Regions from separate parts of the Bacillus sp. DTU_2020_1000418_1_SI_GHA_SEK_038 genome, predicted to be linked through region 3. Evidence: riboswitches for the same ligand, from Rfam matches in the RefSeq annotation. Region 3 holds a riboswitch; each other region holds the start of a gene.
The links. A riboswitch is a leader RNA that binds a small molecule or an ion and turns the genes downstream of it on or off. The one in region 3 is predicted to bind S-adenosylmethionine.
Positions count from the first base shown of each region.

Region 1: linked by a shared signal. The riboswitch ahead of RRV45_RS11360 (methionine biosynthesis PLP-dependent protein) and the one ahead of mtnW (2,3-diketo-5-methylthiopentyl-1-phosphate enolase) in region 3 are both predicted to bind S-adenosylmethionine.
Region 2: linked by a shared signal. The riboswitch ahead of RRV45_RS05820 (MetQ/NlpA family ABC transporter substrate-binding protein) and the one ahead of mtnW (2,3-diketo-5-methylthiopentyl-1-phosphate enolase) in region 3 are both predicted to bind S-adenosylmethionine.

Region 1 covers NZ_CP135435.1:2,287,681-2,295,568, forward strand. Annotated here, with positions in the region: gene RRV45_RS11355 (2-oxoglutarate dehydrogenase E1 component) at 1-2,276, opposite strand, end outside; SAM riboswitch class I at 2,678-2,797, shown strand; gene RRV45_RS11360 (methionine biosynthesis PLP-dependent protein) at 2,876-3,988, shown strand; gene metC (cystathionine beta-lyase) at 3,985-5,169, shown strand; gene RRV45_RS11370 (bifunctional homocysteine S-methyltransferase/methylenetetrahydrofolate reductase) at 5,181-7,046, shown strand; gene metH (methionine synthase) at 7,024-7,888, shown strand, end outside.
Region 2 covers NZ_CP135435.1:1,171,938-1,179,825, reverse strand. Annotated here, with positions in the region: gene RRV45_RS05850 (NADH:flavin oxidoreductase/NADH oxidase family protein) at 1-3, opposite strand, end outside; gene RRV45_RS05845 (LysM peptidoglycan-binding domain-containing protein) at 406-1,203, shown strand; gene RRV45_RS05840 (CaiB/BaiF CoA transferase family protein) at 1,448-2,638, opposite strand; gene RRV45_RS05835 (enoyl-CoA hydratase/isomerase family protein) at 2,659-3,435, opposite strand; gene RRV45_RS05830 (methionine ABC transporter permease) at 3,452-4,114, opposite strand; gene RRV45_RS05825 (methionine ABC transporter ATP-binding protein) at 4,119-5,132, opposite strand; gene RRV45_RS05820 (MetQ/NlpA family ABC transporter substrate-binding protein) at 5,167-5,973, opposite strand; SAM riboswitch class I at 6,071-6,179, opposite strand; gene RRV45_RS05815 (bZIP transcription factor) at 6,407-7,414, opposite strand; gene RRV45_RS05810 (YlbE family protein) at 7,618-7,888, opposite strand, start outside.
Region 3 covers NZ_CP135435.1:352,755-360,642, forward strand. Annotated here, with positions in the region: gene RRV45_RS01945 (bifunctional metallophosphatase/5'-nucleotidase) at 1-1,371, shown strand, start outside; gene RRV45_RS01950 (1,2-dihydroxy-3-keto-5-methylthiopentene dioxygenase) at 1,551-2,063, opposite strand; gene RRV45_RS01955 (methylthioribulose 1-phosphate dehydratase) at 2,079-2,702, opposite strand; gene RRV45_RS01960 (2-hydroxy-3-keto-5-methylthiopentenyl-1-phosphate phosphatase) at 2,699-3,364, opposite strand; gene mtnW (2,3-diketo-5-methylthiopentyl-1-phosphate enolase) at 3,361-4,584, opposite strand; SAM riboswitch class I at 4,671-4,776, opposite strand; SAM riboswitch class I at 4,981-5,132, shown strand; gene mtnK (S-methyl-5-thioribose kinase) at 5,212-6,402, shown strand; gene mtnA (S-methyl-5-thioribose-1-phosphate isomerase) at 6,399-7,457, shown strand; gene RRV45_RS01980 (sugar ABC transporter substrate-binding protein) at 7,457-7,888, shown strand, end outside.

The sequences.
Region 1 (7,888 bases), 1.9 Mb from region 3:
GCTGATGATGATAAATTTGCTACAGTCCAGTTATTTTCAGCGGCTAAAGTTAAAAACCTTTCTAAACGGGCACTAGAATGCTCTGGTCCTTGGCCCTCATAGCCATGAGGAAGTAACATAACCAGACCAGATTTCTGTCCCCATTTAGCCCGGCCCGCTGCAATAAATTGGTCAAACATAACTTGAGCAGAGTTGGCGAAATCTCCAAATTGCGCTTCCCATAATACTAGTGTTTCTGGGGCAAACACGTTATACCCATATTCAAAGCCTAATACTGCCATTTCGGATAATGGGCTATTATGAACTGCAAAGGATGCTTTAGCCGTTGACATTAAATGAAGCGGAGAATATGATTTACCGGTTTCGTTATCATGTAAAACGATATTGCGGTGTGCAAACGTCCCCCGCTCAGAATCCTGACCTGTAAGACGGATTGGAGTACCATCATTAACAATTGATGCAAATGCTAATGTTTCCGCATGCCCCCAATCAATTTTTGCTTCACCTTCTAGTGCATCCAATCTTCTCTTTAATATCTTATCGAGTTTATTAAATACAAAAAAGTTTTCTGGGAAACCTAAAAGCTCCTGATTCATTTGCTTTAATGTTTCGATAGGTACAGCCGTATTAACATTTGGCAAGCCCTTTTCAACAGTTTCAGGTGGGTCCATATCCACAATGTCAATTTTTTTATTTGGAACCTTTTCATAGGCGGATTTTAATTTATCGATGATGGCTTCTTCCATTTTCGAAGCTTCATCCTTCGTAATGGCTGCTTGGCTAATTAGCTTATCTGCATATAAATTCTTAACCGTTACTTCCTGATGGATGATTTTATACATTAATGGATTCGTTGTCATTGGTTCGTCCATTTCATTATGGCCAAATCGACGATAGCCAATTAAATCGATTAAGAAGTCTTTTTGGAATTTCTCTCTGTATTCACATGCTAATCTTGCTGCAGCTACACATGCTTCTGGGTCATTAGCGTTCACATGAAGAATAGGAATCTCATAGCCCTTTGCTAGATCACTTGAATATCTTGTAGAACGCGAGTCATAGGATTCTGTCGTAAATCCAATCGTATTATTCGCAATGATATGTATGGATCCCCCAGTGTCATAACCTTTTAGCTGGCCAAGGTTTAATGTTTCTGCGACAACTCCCTGACCTGGGAAGGCTGCATCCCCATGTATTATAATAGAGAGAGCTGATCTGAAATCTACTTCAGGATATCCTTTGCTCGTTCGATCATCCTGTGCTGCCCGTGTATATCCTTCAACAACAGCACCGACAAATTCTAAATGGCTCGGATTATTTGCAAGAGTTAACCTCGCGATAGTTGTATTTTCATCTTTTATTTGCTTGTCCAATCCAAGGTGATACTTTACATCCCCTGTCCAGCCATAGCTTATGCCAATGGAGCCTTCAGATGGAACAAGCTCTTTATTAGGAGCGTGCTGGAATTCTGCGAATATCATTTCATACGGCTTTCCCAGAACATGTGCAAGCACATTAAGGCGTCCACGGTGTGCCATCCCAATATTTATTGTTTTAGTACCATTTGAGACTGATTCGGAAACAATTTCATCCAATAAAGGAACCATCGAATCAAGTCCTTCAATGGAAAATCGTTTTTGACCTACAAATGTTCGGTGAAGGTACTTTTCAAATTCCTCTACTTCTGTAAGTCTTCTTAGGATTTTCGTCTTTTCTTCTGCTTTTAAGTTTAGATTTAATTCATTTGATTCTACTTTTTTCCTGAGCCATTCCTTCTCATTCTCATCATCTACATGATGAAATTCGAAAGCGATGGTGCCCATATACACACTTTTCAAATATTCAATCGCATCATGTCCGTTTCTTAGTGGAACCTTTGCTTCTGTACAAATAAGATTAGCTGGGATTGCCTTTAGGTCTTCTTCAGTTAAACCATATCGAGAAAGTTCAAAGAGCTTTCTTTCTGGTTCATGATTTTTTAATGGATAAATATCAGCTGCACGATGCCCGTAAAATCTAATATTATCCGCAAGACGAATAGCAGCTAAAGTTTTCTCTAATACATTAGAGTTTGTAAATGTTACATTTGCTTCTGACTTAGGGAAATCTTTAATTTCAGTAACAGGTGATCCCGTCTCATCAAAATAGGCTCTCATTTCTGGATCAATGGAGTTAGGATCTTGCAAATAGTTTTCGTATAACTCAATGACATAGCCAAGGTTTGGACCATAAAATCCTTGATTAAAAGGTCTCTCACCATTCAATGGCTTTTTCATGTAAAAAAACCTCCACCACTATATTTGAAAAGTTCTATGTCCATTATTCTTTCCCTAAAAAACGATTAAATGAGTAAATTGGTAATTGGCAATACTTAATTGAGAATTACAAGAATAATAATATTTTTAGGGTACAAATAATTTCCAAAGCCATTTTAACACGTAAAAGTTTGTTATTCAAAGGTTTTAAACATGGATATAGTAGAAAATATTTGTTTTAAAAAAACCTATTTTAGTAAAGTAATCCATAAACGATTCTTTAGCTTGATATAATAATAAAGACAACGCTTACACAAATGCTAACTATGTGTCATCTCAATATGGATAAACAAATTATTATTTAAAGAGGATTGACTTTTCTGAATGTTAACGTGTAATATTAATAGAAAATTGAAAATGATTTCTTATCAAGAGAGGTCGAGGGTAAGGCCCGAAGACGCCTCAGCAACCATCAATCGCTAAAAATAGATTGAAAAGGTGCTAATTCCTGCAAGTTTTTATTAAAACTTGAAAGATAAGAAGAGTGACTATGTAAACAATGAAAAGTCTTCTTCTTAAGAAGGCTTTTTATTTTTTTTCAATAAAAAGGAGTGCTGACAATGTATAAGACAGATACGATTCTTGCGCAAATTGGAAACCGAAGTGAAACAGTTACTGGGACTGTTAACCCGCCCATTTATCTCTCAACGGCCTATCGGCATGACGGAATTGGCCAGTCTACTGGATTTGATTATATTCGAACAGGAAATCCAACACGAACAATATTGGAAAAGGCAATTGCTGAGCTTGAGGAAGGAGATCAAGGCTATGCATGCAGTTCAGGTATGGGTGCAATCCTTACCGTCCTCTCCCTGTTCCAATCAGGCGATGAATTAATCGTTTCAAAGGATCTATATGGCGGTACATATCGTTTATTCGAGCAAGGTTATAAGAAATGGGGCTTGAATTGTAAATATACTAAGGACTTTTCAGCTGAAAGTCTGGAAAAGGAAATCACAGCAAATACAAAGGCTATTTTCATTGAAACCCCTACAAATCCATTAATGGAGGAAACTGATATTAGAGTAGTGGCTGAGTTTGCGAAAAAGCATCAGCTTTTACTGCTTGTTGATAACACATTTTATACCCCTGTTTTACAGCAGCCAATAAAGCTTGGTGCTGATATCGTCATCCACAGTGCCACGAAGTATTTAGGCGGACATAATGATGTGTTAGCCGGATTAATTGTTGCGAAAGGAAAAGAGTTATGTGAATTATTAGCCATGCACCACAATGCAGCAGGTGCGGTACTAAGCCCATTTGATTCATGGCTTCTCATACGCGGAATGAAAACACTTGCGCTGCGGATGGAGCGTCACGAAAAGAATGCTCAGGAAATTGTCCGTTATTTATCTGAACATGATGTTGTAACCGATGTGCTCTATCCTGGCCGAGGAGGGATGGTTTCATTTCGAATTAAGGACGAATCTTATGTAAATCCGTTTTTACAAAGTCTTTCCTTAATATCCTTTGCGGAAAGCCTTGGGGGTGCGGAAAGCTTTATCACCTACCCTGCAACCCAAACTCATGCAGATATCCCTGAACAAATTCGAATTGAAACCGGAGTCTGTAACCGTTTATTGCGTTTTTCCGTAGGCATCGAAAATGCTGAAGATATTATCCAGGATTTAGAATTGGCATTCGCTAAAGTTATGGAGGGTGTTGCACTATGAGTAACGAGGTTAGCTATCATTTTGAAACAAAGCTTTTGCATAATAATCATAAATATGATCCAGTAACTGGTGCGGTGAGTGTACCTATTAACCATGCCTCTACCTTTCACCAATCTGACTTTGATACATTTGGAAAATATGATTATGGAAGAAGTCTGAATCCAACTCGTGAAGCACTTGAAACAGTTATTGCGGATCTTGAGGAAGGAACGCATGGCTTTGCGTTTTCTTCCGGAATGGCTGCAATCTCAACTGCATTTTTACTCCTCTCACAAGATGATCACGTTTTAATAACGGAGGATGTTTATGGTGGTACCTATCGTTTCGTTACACAAGTACTTACCCGATTAGGCATTGAACATACATTTGTTGATATGACTGACTTAGGTGCAGTTCAAAAAGCTATTCAGCCTAATACGAAGGTGTTTTACGTGGAAACTCCTTCCAACCCACTATTAAAGGTGACTGATATAAAAGCGATAACTACACTCGCAAAAAAGCACGGAGCTTTAACATTTGTTGATAATACATTTTTAACGCCTGCCCTACAAAAGCCGCTCTCTTTAGGAGCAGATGTTGTTTTACATAGTGCCACGAAATTTTTATCGGGACATAGTGATGTTGTTGCTGGCCTTGCAGTTGTGAAGGACGCTGAACTGGCTAAAAAACTAGGATTCTTGCAAAATTCATTTGGTGCTATTCTAGGCGTTCAAGATGCTTGGCTTGTTTTAAGGGGAATTAAAACTTTACATGTCAGACTAGAACACTCTATGAATTCAGCGCGAAAAATTGCTTCATTTTTAAGGGATCATCCAGCAATTAAAAAAGTATTTTACCCTGGTTTTGAAGAGCATCCGCAATATCAAATTCAATTGGAGCAAGCAAATGGTCCAGGAGCTGTTCTGTCATTTGAACTTGAGGATGAGTCGGCAGTTAGGGAGTTTATTTCAAAGGTAAAAATCCCTGTTTTTGCAGTCAGCCTCGGAGCTGTTGAGTCCATCCTCTCCTACCCTGCAAAAATGTCCCATGCTGCGATGCCAGAAGCTGAACGTGAGCAAAGAGGGATTAAAAGCGGATTGCTAAGGCTTTCAGTAGGATTAGAAAATCCCGATGATATCATTAATGACATCACTTCAGCTTTAGCTGATTCTGTTAAGGTTTTAGAACAGGAGTACCGTTAAGGAGGATGACAATGAGTTTCCTAGATAGATTGAAAAATGAAATATTAATAGCAGATGGCGCGATGGGAACTCTTCTTTATTCGTATGGGACGGATAGCTGCTTTGAGAATTTAAATCTCACCCATACGGAACAGATCCAGCAGATTCATGAGGCGTATATCCATGCTGGAGCAGATCTGATTCAGACAAATTCATATGCTGCCAATTATTTAAAGCTCCAAAGGTATGGGCTTGAAGATAGTGTAAAGGAAATTAACACCGCTGCAGTCAGAAATGCAAGGAAAGCAGCAAAAAAGGATACATTTGTCGCTGGAACAATTGGCGGTATTAGAGGTATTAAACCAAATATGGTCGCTCTGGAGGAAATAAAAAGAAGCTTTAGAGAACAGCTCTATTGCCTCCTGCTTGAAGGTGTAGATAGTATATTACTAGAAACGTATTATGACCTCGAAGAGCTTGAAAATGTGCTGACCATTGCTCGTAAAGAAACAGATTTACCGATCATTGCTCAAGTTTCGCTTCATGAAGCTGGTATTTTGCAAGACCAAACTCCAGTTTCCGAGGCCCTAACGAGATTAGAAAATTTAGGTGCTGATGTTGTCGGGTTAAATTGCCGGCTCGGCCCCTATCATATGCTTCTGACATTGGAAAATGTACCTCTGCCAAAGCAAGCATTTTTATCCTCCTATCCTAATGCAAGTATTCCGGCCTATACGGATGGGAAATTTCATTATGAAGGGGATTCAGAATATTTTAAACAATCGGCAAGAGATTTTCGAAATCAAGGTATTCGCCTATTAGGCGGCTGCTGCGGAACGACTCCTGATCATATTCGGGCATTCTCTGCTGAGCTTAAAGGGATGCCGCCGATTGTAGAAAAAACGATCAAAAAACGCAGTGAAATAAAAATTACTAATCCTTCAGCTGCGATTCGAGAAAACCCTCCCTTACATGACATAGTTAAGGAGAGATCTTCTATTATTGTGGAGCTTGACCCGCCAAAGAAATTAAATACAGATAAATTTTTCGAGGGAGCAAAAGCTTTAAAGGATGTCGGCATTGATGCGATTACGTTAGCGGATAATTCTCTTGCTTCTCCGAGAGTATGTAATTCTTCTCTCGGCTATCTTGTTAAAAAGGAAATTGGAGTAAGACCATTGGTGCATATTACATGCAGAGATCGCAATATCATTGGTCTGCAGTCCCATTTAATGGGACTGCATACACTCGGTTTACATGATGTATTAGCTGTAACAGGAGATCCAGCAAGAGTTGGAGACTTTCCTGGTGCGTCCTCCGTTTATGATTTATCATCATTTGAATTAATCCAGATGATTAAGCAGTTGAATGAAGGTCTTTCCATTTTAGGAAAAGATTTAGGTGAGAAAGCTGCCTTTTCAATTGGCGGAGCCTTTAACCCTAATGTCAGATCAGTCGATAAGGCGGTTCAGCGGCTAGAGAAGAAAATTGAATATGGGGCAGATTATTTTATTAGCCAGCCCGTATTCTCTGAGGAAAAATTAATCGAGGTCCATCAAGCCGTTAAGCATTTAAATAATCCGATTTATATTGGACTGATGCCATTAATCAGCTATAAAAATGCGGAATTCCTGCATAATGAAGTTCCAGGGATCAAAATATCCGACTCCATAAGGAAAATTATGGCTGACTGTAAGGATGATCCAGTCCATGCAGCACGAGAAGGCATTGCCATAACTAAGTCTCTAATTGATGCTGCCGCAGAATTATTTAACGGTATCTATTTAATTACCCCGTTTATGCGCTATGAATTAACGGTTGAATTATCAGCATATGCCCAAAAAGCAAGTTCCAAAATTGCAAGGAGGAAACAACATGCAGAAGTCATTATTAATTGAACAGCTTAAGAAAAAAATACTCATTATGGATGGCGCAATGGGAACGATGCTTCAAAACGCCAATTTAACTGCTGAAGATTTCGGCGGTGAGGAATTTGATGGCTGTAATGAAAATTTAAATATTACCTCCCCTGCAGTGATTGAAAAAATCCATATTGAATATTTACAAGCAGGAGCAGATATAATTGAAACGAACACGTTCGGTGCAACAAGTATTGTACTTGATGAATATGATATAGGTCATAAAGCCTATGAGATTAATAAAAAAGCCGCACTCATTGCCCGAAAAGCAGCCGATGAGCTTTCAACCTCTGAATGGCCGCGCTTTGTTGCAGGTGCTATGGGCCCTACAACAAAGACACTAAGTGTCACTGGCGGAACAACCTTTGAAGCACTGAAGCAATCGTATGAAGAACAAGCAATTGGGTTAATTGACGGGCAAGTGGACCTTCTCCTCCTTGAAACAAGTCAGGATATGCTGAATGTAAAAGCGGGTTTTATTGGAATTCAGCATGCATTCGAAAAAACAGGCAAGAAGTTGCCCCTTATTGTTTCAGGAACGATTGAACCAATGGGGACTACACTAGCAGGTCAGTCGATTGAAGCTTTTTATATTTCTTTGGAACATATGAAGCCATTGGCTGTTGGACTTAACTGTGCAACCGGCCCAGAGTTCATGCAGGATCATATCCGTTCCCTTTCAGGTCTCGCCTCATCCGCTGTAAGCTGTTACCCAAATGCCGGGCTGCCTGATGAAGAAGGACAATACCATGAAACACCAGAATCACTTGCCCTTAAATTAGGCGGGTTCGCATCACAAGGCTGGCTGAATATTGTGGGGG
Region 2 (7,888 bases), 820 kb from region 3:
CATTTTGTCTCCCCCACTTCAGACTTTATTTCTAGTATATTAAATGCTAACCTTGGTGATTCTTCATATTCTTTGAACTATTTACTCGATTTTAAAAAGTTGAGCGATAGAATCTTTGCATTACTTCAATACCAGTAGTGTCCCTTTTCCCTTATAATGAGGACCCTGATTCCGTTATATATCTGAAAAGATTGATTCTCTGGTGTTTACCGGACTTTTTCTGACATTTGAATCACCTCTCAGTTTTGTTTATATAATTAAATATCAGAATAATGCAATAACAAATCGTAAATCGCTGACAAAATAATTATCTTTTTTATTTTCATCCATCATAAACTTGCCTATACCATATAAATTGAATATTCATAACTTATGAGAAAGGCACAAAAAAGGAGGTGAAGTAAATTGACAATTATTAAGATGAAAGCTTTTATTTATACAGTTCGCAAAGGGGATACTCTTTTTTCGATAGCCAACAGGTTTGGAAGCTCTGTTCAAGCAATCGAACAGGCAAACCACATAATTCCACCCATTACAGATCGTGGGCTTATCTTTCCAGGAGATGTACTAGTAGTTCCAACTCTATCAGTATCAGGAAGAGTATCTTATGTTGTCAAATCCGGTGATACTGTCAGTAGGATCGCTTCGAGGTTTAGTACATTTACCGATTTAGTTTCAGGTATCAATAAGCTGGCTAACCCTAACATTATTGTTCCTGATCAACGATTACAGGTTCCACTGTTTATCTATGAAATACAATCTGGGGATACGCTTTCCGCTATTTCGCGCAAATTTGGCATTTCACTTTCAAGAATAACCAAAGCAAATCAAGGCCGGCCCGGTTATCAAGCAGACCTTATTTGGCCAAAGTTTCATTTGCTTATCCCTTTGCCAACTTCCCGAAATATTGTTGTATGGACTCCTCTTCCTGGGACAAAAATTGTTAACGGGCAGCGAGTAGAAGGACAAGCAAGAGCATTCGAAGCCGCTCTTAATCATGAACTAAGAGATGTACGTGGAGTTATCGTTTCCAAAGAGCGCTTTACAATGGCCGATGCAGGAGCTCCAGAGTATGGAAATTTTAGAAGTACGCTTCCATTTGACAGAACACCTACAGCAAGTACAGGGGAACTTCACGTTTTTACAAGAAGTGCTAAAGATGGAAGTATTCAAGATTTAGTAAAAATAAAAGTGATATTTTAATAATATACGATCGATGCTTGCATCTGATTTTTTTCTCAGAAAATCTGTAATTCTGTTATTTGAACCGTAAAAAGGCAACGCCCAAAGGGTTAGTTGCCTTTCATTACTATTATGGATGAAAGTTTAGATGTTCTCGATCTTCGTTTACTGCATTATGATAATTTTCGTCTACAGATCTTTATATGAATTTCCTTGAATCCTTGATGCTTTGAAATTTGGAAGCAAGAGATTCGTCCCCTTCGCGTTACTTAATAACTTCTTTCTCTCTTAAAGCTTCATATTCTTCATCAGAATATCCTAGTGCGGTCAAAATCTCCTTATTGTGCTGTCCAAGGAGCGGGGCAGGCATTCTTAATTGGCCCGGAGTTTCGGAAAATTTAGCAGGGAAGCCAAGTGTTTTCATTTGTCCAACGGCAGGATGCTCATATTCAAGGACCATTTCATGTTCGAGGATATGCGGATCATTCAAAGTTTGATCATAAGAATAGATCGGACCTGATGGGATTCCGTTTTCTTCAAGAAGTTTCAGCCAGTATGCAGAATCTTTTTGTTTTAAAATTCCCTCGATTTCGACTTCAAGTTCATCTACATGTTCTGTTCTCAAGCTAACCGTTTCGTAGCGGGGATCTTCTAACCAGTGAGGTTTATCGACTACGTTTAAGCAAAAATTTTCCCATAGCTTCTGATTGGCTGCTCCAATTAATATAAAACCATCTTTGGTTTCGTAGCCTTGATATGGAGCAGATGCCCGGTGTGCTGTTCCATTCCGTTTTGCCACTTCTCCTGTTCCAAAATAAGCAGCAGCCTCCCAAACAGTCCAGGCAAGTCCTGCATTAACAAGGGAAACATCGATATATTGACCTTTTCCATTTCTTAAACGGTGGATGTATGCAGTTAAAATTGATTGAATGGCGGTTTGTGCTGCAGCGATATCATGAATGGCAATCCCTACTTTTACAGGCTTTCCACCTTTTTCACCAGTCATATCCATCAGCCCTGACATGCCTTGTGCCATAATATCATAGCCGCCCTTTTTACTATAGGAGCCAGTCTGTCCGTAGCCCGAAATCGAGCAGTAGATTAATCCAGGATTAATTTCTTTCAATGTTTCATAGTCAATGCCCAATTTTTTTGTTACGCCAGGGCGATAATTTTCTATAAAAACATCTGCGGTTTTGATTAGGTCAAGTAATATGTTGCGGCCTTCTTCACTTTTTAAATTGAGACACATGCCACGTTTATTACGATTGACCATCATATACATATAACTTTCTTCGTTAATCGCAGCACCCATTAACCGGGTGTCATCGCCCTTTGGATATTTTTCAATTTTGATGACATCAGCACCCATATCACCAAGAACCATCGTGCAATATGGACCTGCTAAAACTTGTGATAGGTCGATTACTTTCATTCCTTCTAATGCTTGATTCATGATGTAAAGACTCCTTTTCCTTACGAGAAATTCGGTTTTCTTTTTTCCAAAAACGCCTGAATGCCCTCCATATAATCATCAGAGCTGTATGATTCTAAAATGACATTTTCAATATAGTCACTTTCTTCGTTCTCTCCATCAATAATGGCTTGGATGACTTTCTTAATGCCGGCGTTGGCAACAGATGATTTCACCTTAATTCTATCGGCAAAATCAAGGCATTTCTCCTCAATTTCTTCAATTGGGTAAACATAATCAATTAAACCAATTTCTTGGCCTCGTTCTGCACTAATCAGCTTAGCTGTATATAGCAGCTCCTTCGTTTTTGAAGGGCCTATCAAATTATAAAGTCTTTTTGTACTTGATAAATTGTATACAATGCCAATATTCGCAGCTGTAATTCCTACCTTGCTCCCAGCAGAGGCAAACCGGAAATCACATGAGTTCGCAAGTTCCAGTCCTCCTCCGATTGCTAATGTTTTAATCAGGGCAATCGTTGGTTTGGAAAACCGATACAATTTTTCAATCGACTCCAAGGCGTAATCATTATAGGCCTTTGCCTTCTCCGCATGAAGACGCACTTCTAGAAACTCGGTAATATCGGCACCCGCTGAAAAAGCTGTATCATCAACACCACGGATAATCAGCACTTTCACGCTCTTATCTTGTTCCAGCTCATCTAATAACTCGCCAAGCTTTTGAAACATGGCAAGAGTAAATGAATTCTTTTTATGAGAACGGTTGATGATGAGGGAAGCAATCGCTCCATCTTTTTCTACATAAAGTTCGTTTGACATATGTTCCTCTCTCCTATCAATCTTTCTTTAAACGAGCTGAGATACGGTTACCAATAGACTGACAGCTTTGTACAAGAATAATCAGGATGATAACAGTTGCATACATGACACTTTCTTCGTAGCGTAAATGCCCATAACGGTAGGCTAAATCCCCAAGACCGCCAGCACCAACAAGTCCAGCCATCGCAGTAGCACCAATCAAGCTGACAATGGTGATGGTTAAAGCGAGGACAAGGGATGGCCTCGCTTCACGAAGCATTACATGCCAAATAATTTGTCTCGTTTTAATTCCCATTGCCTTATAGGCTTCCAATACGCCATTATCAACGGAAAGAAGAGATGATTCTACTAATCTTGCAAGATATGGTGCTGTGTAAATAACAAGTGGAACAATGGCACCTTGTACGCCAATCGTTGTGCCAACAATGAATTTTGTAAATGGAAAAATGAAAATTAATAAAATAATAAATGGAACTGAGCGCAAAATATTAATGACTAGATTTAATATTTGATAGATCCATTGATTTTGCCAAGCTTGGCCAGGACGTGTTAACACGAGCAATACCCCTAAAGGGATACCGATTATGATAGCGAATACCATGGAAACGCCAACCATTTGGAAGGTTTCCAGCACAGATTTCCAGACAATCGGAAACCATTTATCAATAAATTCAGACATAATATTATCCCTCCAATTCCTCGATGCCTACACCATGGTTTTGTAAATACGTCAATGAATCATCCACATCATGCTGTTCACCAATGAGATGGACAACAATATTGCCGACAATACCGTTTTTCAATTCTAGAATATTCGCTGTTAAAATATTGGGCTGAACTTTAAATTGCTGACTTACTTTAGCCAGAAGCGGTTGCCCTGTACTTTCTCCGACAAAAGTGAGTCGGGAAACCTTGCCGGTTACATTAAGCTGGCTAATTAATGAAGGTGACAGCTTCCGCTGACTGATTGTATTTAAGAACTTTTTCGTAGTCTGCTGCTGAGGCTTTGTAAATAAATCAATTGTCGAGCCTTGTTCAACAACTTCACCATTTTCCATTACAGATACATGGTCACAGATTTTTTGGATAACATTCATTTCATGTGTAATCAGCAAAATAGTAATCCCTAGTTCTTGATTAATTTTTAAAAGTAAATCCAAAATGGAATCCGTTGTCTCAGGATCAAGGGCACTTGTTGCTTCATCACTTAGTAATACCTCGGGCTCCTGTGCAAGTGCACGTGCAATCGCGACCCTTTGCTTTTGCCCGCCGGAAAGTTGGCTTGGAAACGATTGATGTTTATCAGCCAGTCCAACAATATCTAAATATTTAATCACACGTTCATTTGTTTCCGTCTTGCTGTAACCTAATAATTTAAGGGGGATGGCGATATTATCATAAACGGTAGCTGTTTTTAAGAGGTTGAATCCCTGGAAAATCATGCCGATTCTTTTTCGGACATCGCGTAATTGGTTGAGCGGCAAAGAAGTAGCTTCTTTGCCGCCTATAAATACTTTTCCGCTAGTAGGTTTCTCCAATAAATTTACACAGCGTATCAATGTGCTCTTACCAGCACCGCTATAGCCGATCACCCCATGAATTTCACCTTTTTTCACATGAAGATTCACATCTTTAACTGCTTTGACAATCCCTTTTTTCGACTCAAAGGATTTTGAAACGTGTTCTAATAAAATCATGGGGACTTTTCCTTTCTATGCTTTCTTTACCTAATTAAAAACCAGGTATGATTGATCCGCGGAATTCTTCTTCAATGAACTTTTTCACCTTATCGTTTTGGTAAGCCTCTACCAATTTTTTAACAACAGGATCGTTTTCGTTTTCCGCTCTAACTACAATATAGTTCACATATGGAGAGTTTGTTGATTCTAAAATAAATGCATCTTCTTTCGGATAAAGACCCGCAGCGATTGCAAAATTTGTATTAATGGCTGCAGCATCGACTTCGCTTAATTGTTTTGGAATTTGTGCTGCGTCAAGCTCAATGAACTCAAGATTCTTTGGATTTTCCACTACATCATGAATAGAGGCTGTTTCTTCTTTTCCTTCTTCAAGCTTAATGTAGCCATTTTCTTGTAAGATGAAGAGTGCACGTGATCCATTTGTCGGATCGTTTGGCAAACCGAACTTTGCTCCGTCTGGCAGGTCATCAAAGCTTTTATATGTTTCAGAGTATATGCCCATTGGATTAAGAATCGTTTTCCCAACTGGGACTAAATCAGTTCCATGGTCATCATTAAATTTTTCAAGAAAAGGTTTATGCTGATAGCTGTTCACATCTAAGTCGCCTTCATCTAACGCTGTATTTGGAAGCACGTAGTCAGTAAAAGGTTTAATTTCCAGCTCAAGTCCGTCTTCTGCAGCCACTTCTTTAACAACTTCTAATATTTGAGCATGCGGACCGTCCGTTGCTCCAATGACTAGCTTCTTATCGTTCAGTTCGCCGCCGCTTTCTTTACTGCATGCGGCAATAAATAATGTCATTCCAAATAATGCTAAAAACAATCCAAGCTTCTTCATTTCGAGGTTCCCCCTGTGTAGTTATATTGGAAGAAGAAAATATTAAAAAGCCTCTCTATCAAAAAAGAGAGGCTTCTGTATTTATACATAAAATCCTCTCTTATCTTCCAAAACAATAAATGTTTTGCAGGATTTAGCACCAATCTATTTACATAGACGGTTGCCGAGCTTCATCGGGCCAGTCCCTCAGCTACTCTTGATAAGAGATAAACTATTTAATTTTTCAATTTCCTTAAGTACAAACTTTACCCTCATTTATTCATATTGTCAATAACATTTAGAAAAATGACTAATTTAGACCTCAGTTATCGCTGTTTTTTTCCATTAATTGAATTAAAAAGTATTTATGTTCTTTTAATTCTTGTAAACTTTTCAAATAATAGGGTTTCTGACAGAGTTCGAGTTAACCTATCCAAATTCCCCTATAAATTAATTATTTCTTTCCATTAAGAATATCTTCCAATCTTTGAAGCTTTTCCTCGATATCTGGGTGAATTCGATTCTCTTCTTCTATAATCAAATCGGTGATTTCATTGGCTTTGAATACATCATGAATGTCCCGTAATTGATTCATTTGCTCTGATGTTGGAGGATTTATTTCCATTTGGTTTAGCAAATGAACTGCGCTCTCTAATGAAACTTGTAGTTCAGGATTCAACAGCCCAACAGTTTTAAACAACCATTGTGCTCTTCTAAGGTCAACAAGGATTGGGTCATAAACAGCTGCTCGATCCTTTAATTCCTGTAGATTGTTCTCGCTAGCTCCTAGTGCTTTCACCGCTTTATCGGTAAAAGCCTGTTCCATTAATTCGTATGCGTCCTTGAATAAGGCGTAGGAGGCAGGTGGATTGTATTGCTGATTGATATTTTCTTTTTTATAAAAAGTTTCTTTAACAAATCCCTTCGCATCCCCATCGTATGTAAATTTATGAATATAAATATCAGAATGCCAAGTCTCTAACATGACAATACCTGGTTTTCCATCGAAGGTTGTCGTACTCATTTCAATTGACCCTAATTGAACAAAATTATCAAAAAGAGGATAGGTTTTCTCACCATCTTTCACTGCCAATAACCATGTCTGTCCATCATCCCATGCAAACAAATCATTTTCCATTTTCTCTGCATTCACATATAGTTCAATTATTTCGTCCTCTCCATCCTGATCAATATCAAGAGTAGTTTCCTTATAAAGTGAACGTGGATATTCTACAATATCCTTCGCAAGAATAACTGAGAAATCATTACCTTTCATTTCCTCTAGCTCTTTCCTTTGTTCCTCCACCATACTTTGCAACGCTTCATTTTCCAATGAAAGCTGCTCTACTTGCTTCATTAATTCAGCAAATTCTTTGGCCTCGTCTGCATTTGCTTGATTAGTGCAACCAGATAGTATTCCGGCGACTACAAAAAGTACTACACTTGATAAAAATCTTTTCATTCCCAATCCCCTCCTCCTCATTTTAATTAAACGCCACTTTTTTTAACATTGTGTCTTCAAAAACAGCGTATGTTAAAACAGCTTTAATAACAGTATACGATTATTTATAACAAAAATGGAAAATCTTTAAAGATTTTCCAACAACAAAAGCCCCTATATGCTTTTAACATACAGGGGCTTACTTAAACAGAAGATATTAATAATTATTGAGGGTCAATTAACCCAAGTTTAACTGCATAAGCATCGATTGCTTTTTCGAAGCAAGCTAATGGAGCACGAACGGTACCAGCACCGATTTGTCCAACTCCAGCTTCTTTATGAGCAATACCAGTGTTGATAACCGGCTCGATTCCAGTTTCAACAACTTTTCTTGCGTCAATTCCTAGGCAAGAGCCTTTGAAATCCCAAGTTGGGATAGAGAAGTTAGAATTATGATCAATACAAATTTCCATCATATCGTTACTTGTGGTAACT
Region 3 (7,888 bases):
GCAAAGTTCCTTCCAGAAAAGAAAAATCCGCTTGTAAACCTACTAAATGATTTGAATTATGATTGTGCAGTCATTGGAAATCATGAGTTTAATTACGGATCCGAACTAATACAGGCAGCTGTGAACGAATCTCAATTCCCATGGTTATCAGCCAATATAATAATAGGAGAAACGAAGGAAAGTGCATTTGGTCCTCCATATCTTGTTAAGGAATTTGAAAATGGGCTGCGCGTTGCGGTCTTAGGCATTACTACACATTTTATTCCAAATTGGGAAAACCCAAATCATATTGTGGGACTCCAGTTTGAAGATGCGTTAGCTTGTGCCAAAAGATGGATCGACTATATTCAAAAGAATGAAGATTACGATTTGCTTGTCGTTTCCTATCATGGAGGATTTGAACGGGATCTCTCGACCGGGGAGCGGGGAGAAGCCGTGACTGGCGAAAATCAGGCCTATGCTATATGCCATGAAATTGAAGGTATCGATATTTTGCTGACGGGTCACCAGCATCGAATGATTGCGGATACTTTGAACGGAGTGACAGTCGTTCAACCCGGCTACAACGGTCAGGCTTTAGGTAAAGTGAAAGCAGTTTTTGAAAAATTTGAAGGTAAATGGGCTTTAAAAAGCTGCTCCTCACAGCTTATAGAGGTTGACCATTCTGTTCAAGCTGATCCTCACATATTGAAAATGACTGAAAAGTATGAGAAGGACACTCAAATTTGGCTTGATCAGCCAATTGCCAAAATAATAGGGGATATGACGATTTCCGATGCATTAGAAGTAAGATTAGGAGATCATCCGCTTATTGAATTTTTTAATCATGTGCAAATGGATGCATCAGGCGCAAGGATTTCCTCTACTGCTTTATTTGATAATCGCTCTCGTGGTTTTCAGGAACAGGTGACAATGAGGGACATCGTTTCTAATTATATTTATCCGAACACGTTGAAGGTCATTCGAATCACTGGGCAGGATATGAAGGATGCTTTGGAGATATGTGCATCTTATTTTATGCTCGATAAAGACGGTGAGATTCAGGTTAATCCTGCCTTTGCTGAACCGAAGCCCCAACACTATAACTACGATATGTGGGAAGGAATTGAGTATGAGTTTGATATAAGAAACCCTATTGGGGAGCGGGTCGTTAAATTAAGTATTAAGGGAGATCCTGTCCAGATGAAAGTTGAATATGATGTCGTCATGAACAACTATCGAGCCGGCGGGGGTGGCAACTACAATATGTTCAAAGATAAGCCCGTCATTAAAGAAATTCAAACAGATATGACAGAGTTAATCGCTAACTTTATGTTGAAAAGAAAAACGATTTATGCCTCCTGTGACCATAATTGGAAGGTTGTTCGGTGATTAATAACAGACTCGAACGTCCGCAAAAGTGCAGATCTCTTAAAATGCAATAATTAAGAAGTTGATATCAAGGTTTTAAACAATGTAAAGGGGTATCCAAAAGTTGAAAATATAACTTTCTGGACAGCCCCTAAAGCGATTAACCATATTTAATTACAATAGTGTTGAATTCTTTTCCTTTAGTAAACCGGTACCCAGCCTTCTTCTGTTACGAAAATACGGACAGCAACTACTTTTCGGTCGTCTGCGAGTGTGAAATAATGGCGAATATATTCTGGAACAGAGATTAAATCGCCAGGGTTTAAATGCACTTCAAAAAAGCGCTTATCTTTCCCTTGGATTACGAATACCCCGTGTCCGCTTGCGATAAAGCGAACTTCGTCATCTGTGTGATGATGTTCTTTTTGGAAGTTTTTTAATAGCTCGTCAAGATTAGGCGTTGTATCGGATAAAGAAATAACGTCAGCTGTTTTGTAGCCGCGGCGTGCTGAAATATCATCAATTTCAGCTTGAAAAGCACTTAAAATCTCAGCTTTTTCTTCAGCACTTAAATTGAATTTTTCACGAAGGTTATCTGGAAGTTTTTCAATATCCCATTGCTCATAAATAACTTCTTGCCCCTCTAAAAATGCTGCAACCTCGCTTTGCTCTACAATTACTTCATCTGTGCCTTGAATTGTGATTGTTGCCATTAGAATCTCCCTCTCCTATTTAATAGTTGATTTAGCATTAATCAATGCTAGTTGATATTGAAATAAAAATTCGCATGCTTCTAATAGTTTCTTAGCTTCAAAGCCATCTTTTCCCCAGACGGTAATGCCATGGTTTCTAATAAGGACGGCTCCTTTATCAGCATGAATATGCTCTTGGAACTCATCGGCTAAATTAGGGATATGCGCATGATTATGAATAATTGGGATGGTTAGCTCAGCATCCTCTTCCCAAAGATCAAAGGCCTTAATTAATTCTTGATATTGAAAGGTTACTTTTCCTTTTTCACCGTACAGCTCTGAGATGACATTGTTTGCAACTGTATGAACATGAAGACTGCAGCCCGCTGTAGTTTTTTGAAAAACAGCGCAGTGCAGCAAGGTTTCAGCAGATGGTTTAAGATGAGTTTCCTCAACAGCTTTGCCATCTCGGTCGACTAGCAGAAAATCTTCTAACGTTCTTTTTCTCTTATCTTTTCCGCTTGCTGTTACGAGAAACTGCAATGGTTCAGTGTGAACCTTGATGGCCAGATTACCGCTCGTTCCCATAAACCAGTCCCTTGAAGCCAATTCATCCTTAATATCAGCTAATTCATTCCATTTGGATACGAGTGTACTCATACTTTCACATCCAATCTAGATTCAATGATATGGATACAGTCTTGGAAACGTTCGAAAGGCTCGTAAGGAATATTCAATTCCTTGCACTTTTCAATGAGGAAATCTCTGGCAATCACAATATCTGCAAGCTTAGCAGCTTGAAGATCTGTAATTGAATCCCCAATAACGATTCTAGTGTTTTCCTCCGAAGCTAACTGACGAATAATGGAGGGCTTACAGCAGCCACAGCCCTTGCTTGAACAGTTATCATCACACTCATAAGGAAAGACAATTTGAATGTTCTCACTTGAAAAATCAGCTTTATTGCAATAAATTTTTTCAAATGGTCCGAAGGGTTCAAGAACAGGATACACGAAAAAGTCAATTCCACCGCTCACGATATAAAGCGGAATATTTGCCTCTCTAGTAAACTGAACGAATTCAGCAAAGCCTTCTCGTATCACTGCATCCTTCAGTACAAATGAGATAATTTCATCTTTTTTAGAAGAGGGAAGAAGCGAGAACAGCTTGCCGACCCCTTCCTGAATGGAAACCTTTTGACTTAATATATCATCCTTGATGGCGTCCCATTCCGGCGGAGCGAATTCTTTCATAATGTTGATGATATTATCTTTATTCGTAATAGTCCCATCAAAGTCGCAGAAAATCACTGGATTCTTCATTTTGAACCTCCCCATAACTCTAGGGCTATTTTCAATTCTTGGTGTTCTTCTGCAGCGTTGGCCAAATTTTTACCTGCTAGAACAGCGTCAACCGCCTGTCTAAAGGCCTTTCCACCGCCTGCTGCTCCGTGAGGGTGACCGTGAACGCCGCCTCCAGCGTTGATTACGCAATCTTTTCCATAGTCGTCCATTAACAGAGGCACTAGCCCAGGATGAATTCCTGCAGATGGTACTGGAAACGCCCGTTTTACTGCGGATTCTTCAGTCAGGTTCTCACCGATTGCTAATGCTGCACTCTTTTCAAGAGCAACACTGCCATACGGAGAAGGGAATAAGGAAAAGTCAGCACCCGCATATCGTGTTAGCTTGCCAAGTACAAGCTGACTTGCTACCCCGTAAAAAGCAGAAGAGGTGAAGGCTCCGCTATAAGCTGGATGTGCCATAAGCGGGAGTTGAACTTCCTGATCCTCCGCGATTTCCTGCAGAACATCCAGACCATAAGTATGAACATTAAATAAAAGGGCATCTGCACCAAGCTCACGGGCTCTTTTCGCTTTAACCCTTAATTCAGAAGTCCGGCCTGTCAAGTTTACAGCATAAAGAGTACGATGACCTGTTTCCTCATAGACCTGCCGCAAAACATCTTTACTTCTTAAAATACGTTGCTCGAAAGGTGTTAACGGATTATCAAAAAGGATTTCATCATCCTTCACAAGATCCACTCCGCCAAGAGCCTGTTCCCTCAATTGAGCGGTCAAATAATCGATGTCTCTTCCAATAACTCCCTTGAAAATGCTCATAGTCAGTGGTCGATCATAAACATTTAAAGTTTTCCGAATGCCTTCAATTCCGAACCGTGGGCCAGGAAAGCTGCTTAATAGTTCCGAGCTAAACTCTAAATCAAGTAATTTGACCTCACCGTCTAAGGAAAGCTTCCCGAACACCGTTGTTAAAATAGCTGGTAGATCAGCTGAAAAATTCGCACTTGGATAAGCAATTTTTACTTTGCTTAAAATATCATTTTGTTTAACAGGGTGGCGCGTGTCCGAGAATTCCTCGACAGAGATGACGCGTCCTTTATGTTTCTTCAACTGCTCCTGCTCAAGCAGCGGCAAATCTGTCCATGAACCGATCGTTAAGCCAAGTGCGATCCCCTCCGCTTTTTTCTCAAAGGATCCTGGCTTGCCAAATAGCTGATAGGTAGCGATGATTTCACTCATGTTGGTTCATCCTCCTTGTAAAATTAAAATTCTCTATAAAATAAATAAAACCTCTTCAAATAAGAAGAGGTCAATAGACAAACATCTTCTTATTTCTCAGCATGAAAGCTGCAAGAATTAGCACCGTGTCAAATCATTTGATCGGTTGCCGGGTTTCATAGGGCTCGTCCCTCCACCTGCTCTTAATAAGAAAAATATATTCAATTAATTTACGATTCAAAAGTAACTGCCTTTTATTATTGCACCGCTTAAAAATTCTGTCAATACAGTTTGTGTGATTATTTTTTCTATTAGGAGTGTTGTAAAGTGAAAAAACAATTCAGAAAAAAGTGTTGACACTTTCAAAAACAGGTGCTAACATTCATTTCAAGCAAACTAACGTGAATATGTTAAATACTCTTATCATGAGCAGGCAGAGGGATTTGGCCCGATGAAGCCCAGCAACCGACCGTAATACCGTTGTGAAACGGGGCGCTATTAGCGCCGGGATTTTCCCGCAAGGCACGGTGCTAATTCCAACGGAAAGGAAACTTTCTGAGAGATGAGAGGCAGAGAATTTGTATTCGTAAGCCTCTTTCGTGATGAGAAAGAGGCTTTTTATTATTTTCATAGATAGGGTGAGAAAAGATGACAATTTTAGAAAAGAAACAGTATGAGCCGTTGACTGATGAGACAGCGGTGAAGCTTGCGAAAGAGCTAAATCTATTTTCTGAAGGTTCAGTATTGAACTGTCGCGAAATTGGTGATGGCAATCTGAATTATGTATTCCATATAACTGACTCAATAAATGAAAAAGGCGTTATTATCAAGCAAGCTCTCCCTTATGCAAAGGTAGTGGGGGAAAGCTGGCCGCTCACATTAAAGCGGGCAACGATCGAAACGAATGCGCTGAAAAAGCATGGTGAGTTTGTTCCCCAGCTTGTTCCGGAGGTTTATCATGCAAATGAAGACCTTGCCATTACGGTTATGGAAGATTTGTCGCACTTAACGATTGCTCGTGAGGGACTTATTAAAGGGGAATCTTATCCAAAGCTATCAAGCGATATTGGTGAATATTTAGCAAGAACACTATTTTCAACATCGGATTTTGCTTTGCATCCATTTGAGAAAAAACGTTTAGCAGTCGAATTTTCAAATCCAGAGCTTTGCAAGATTACAGAAGATCTCATTTTTACCGATCCATTCTTCGACCATGAGACCAATGATTTCGAACCGGAATTGCGTGAGGATGTAGAGGCCATTTGGAATAATAGCCTTTTGAAGCTTGAAGCGGCTAAGTTAAAGATAAGTTTTTTAACTGAAGCAGAAGCGTTATTACATGGGGATCTACATACAGGCAGTATATTTGCAAGCAGCACAGAAACGAAAGTAATTGATCCCGAATTTGCTTTTTATGGCCCGATTGGATTTGATGTTGGATTATTTATCGGAAATCTATTTCTTCATGGAATTTCAAGAGAGGAAGCGAATCGATCTGTTATTTTTGAGCATATCGAGAATACCTGGGACGTTTTTTGCTCAGTATTTACTGAATTATGGGAAGAGTCAAATCTCGAAGTCTATACAAAGGTCGAAGGCTATAAAGAATACATTTTACAGAAAATCTTTTCTGACACGCTTGGGTTTACTGGCTGTGAGTTAATTAGAAGAACGATTGGTCTTGCTCATGTGAAGGATTTAGACGGTATTGAGGATCATGAGAAAAGAATTGCAGCTAAGAGACAGGCACTTGCATTAGGCGAAACATTAATCTTAAATCGCCACGTGTTAAATTCAGTAAGAGAAGCTATTTCACTGTTAGGAGAGAGAAAGGCATGAAGGTTCCAACATCAATTGAATGGAAAAATGGACATCTGATTATTCTTGATCAGCAAAAGCTCCCTCATCAAATTGAGTATCTTCAGCTTGATACGATTGAGGAGATATTCAATGCTATTGTCACATTAAAAGTCCGTGGAGCGCCTGCAATTGGGATAACTGCTGCATATGGACTTGCGATCGCGGCGCAGCAATATGAAACGATACAATTAAAGGAATTCCACGAACATCTTCAAAAGGATTTTCGTTATCTAGCAAGTTCCAGGCCAACAGCAGTCAATTTATTCTGGGCGCTTGAAAGAATTGCAGCAGTGGCGGAGGAAGCGAAAAGCGTTAATGAAGCAAAAACGGTCATTCTTGAAGAAGCCATAAAGATCCATGTAGAAGATGAAGAAACGTGCAGACAAATTGGCGAGCATGCCCTGTCACTGCTAAAAGGATTTACAAATGTGATGACAATATGCAATGCAGGGTCCATTGCTACGGCTAAATACGGGACAGCACTTGCGCCTTTCCATCTTGGCATTGAACGAGAAAAACAGTTTCATGTGTATGCATGTGAAACGCGTCCAGTATTCCAAGGCTCAAGGCTTACCGTTTGGGAGCTGCAGCAATCAGGTGTCGATGTCACTTTGATCACGGACAGCATGGCCGCCCATACGATTTACTCAAAGGGAATAGAAGCAATTATTGTCGGGGCTGACCGAATTGCTGCTAATGGGGACACGGCAAATAAAATTGGTACCCTGGGCTTGGCGATTTTAGCTAAACATTTCAATATCCCATTTTATGTAGCAGCTCCAGCCTCAACCTTTGATCTTTCAATTTCGAGTGGAATGGAGATTCCAATTGAAGAGCGAAAAGCGGAGGAAATTACACATATTGGCGGAATCCCAGTAGCGCCACTTAATACAAATGTTTTTAACCCGGCATTTGACGTCACTCCGGCGGAATATATTACGGCCATCATTACGGAAAAAGGGATTATCTATCCAAACTTCAATGAAAATATCAAAAGCCTTTTAGGCGAGCTAGTTAGAGAGGGAGAAAAATAATGAAAAAACAACTATCGATATTACTTTTAGCTATTTTATTAGTATCGGCATTTTTAGTGGGATGTCAGCCAAAAAGCAATACGGCTGCTTCCGATCAAAAAGAATCGGATGCACCAAAAAATGCAGAGAAATCAGACCATCCGCTTGCTAATAAAAAAATTGCATTAGTGATGCAGCAAAACTTAGGGACATTTTCAGCTCAATATATTGAAGGTGTTAAAGAGCAGGCAGAAAAATTCGGCGGAACGGTAAATGTTTTTACATCTGAAGGGGACTTAGCAAAAATGGCCTCTAACCTGGATGCAGCCATTAACCAAGGCTTCGATGGGATATTAATCGATCACGGAACAAAAGAAGCTTTAAATAACGGAGTTGAAAAAGCTGTAGAAAAGGGCATTCCGGTCATTGTATTTGATGCTGATATTGAGGTT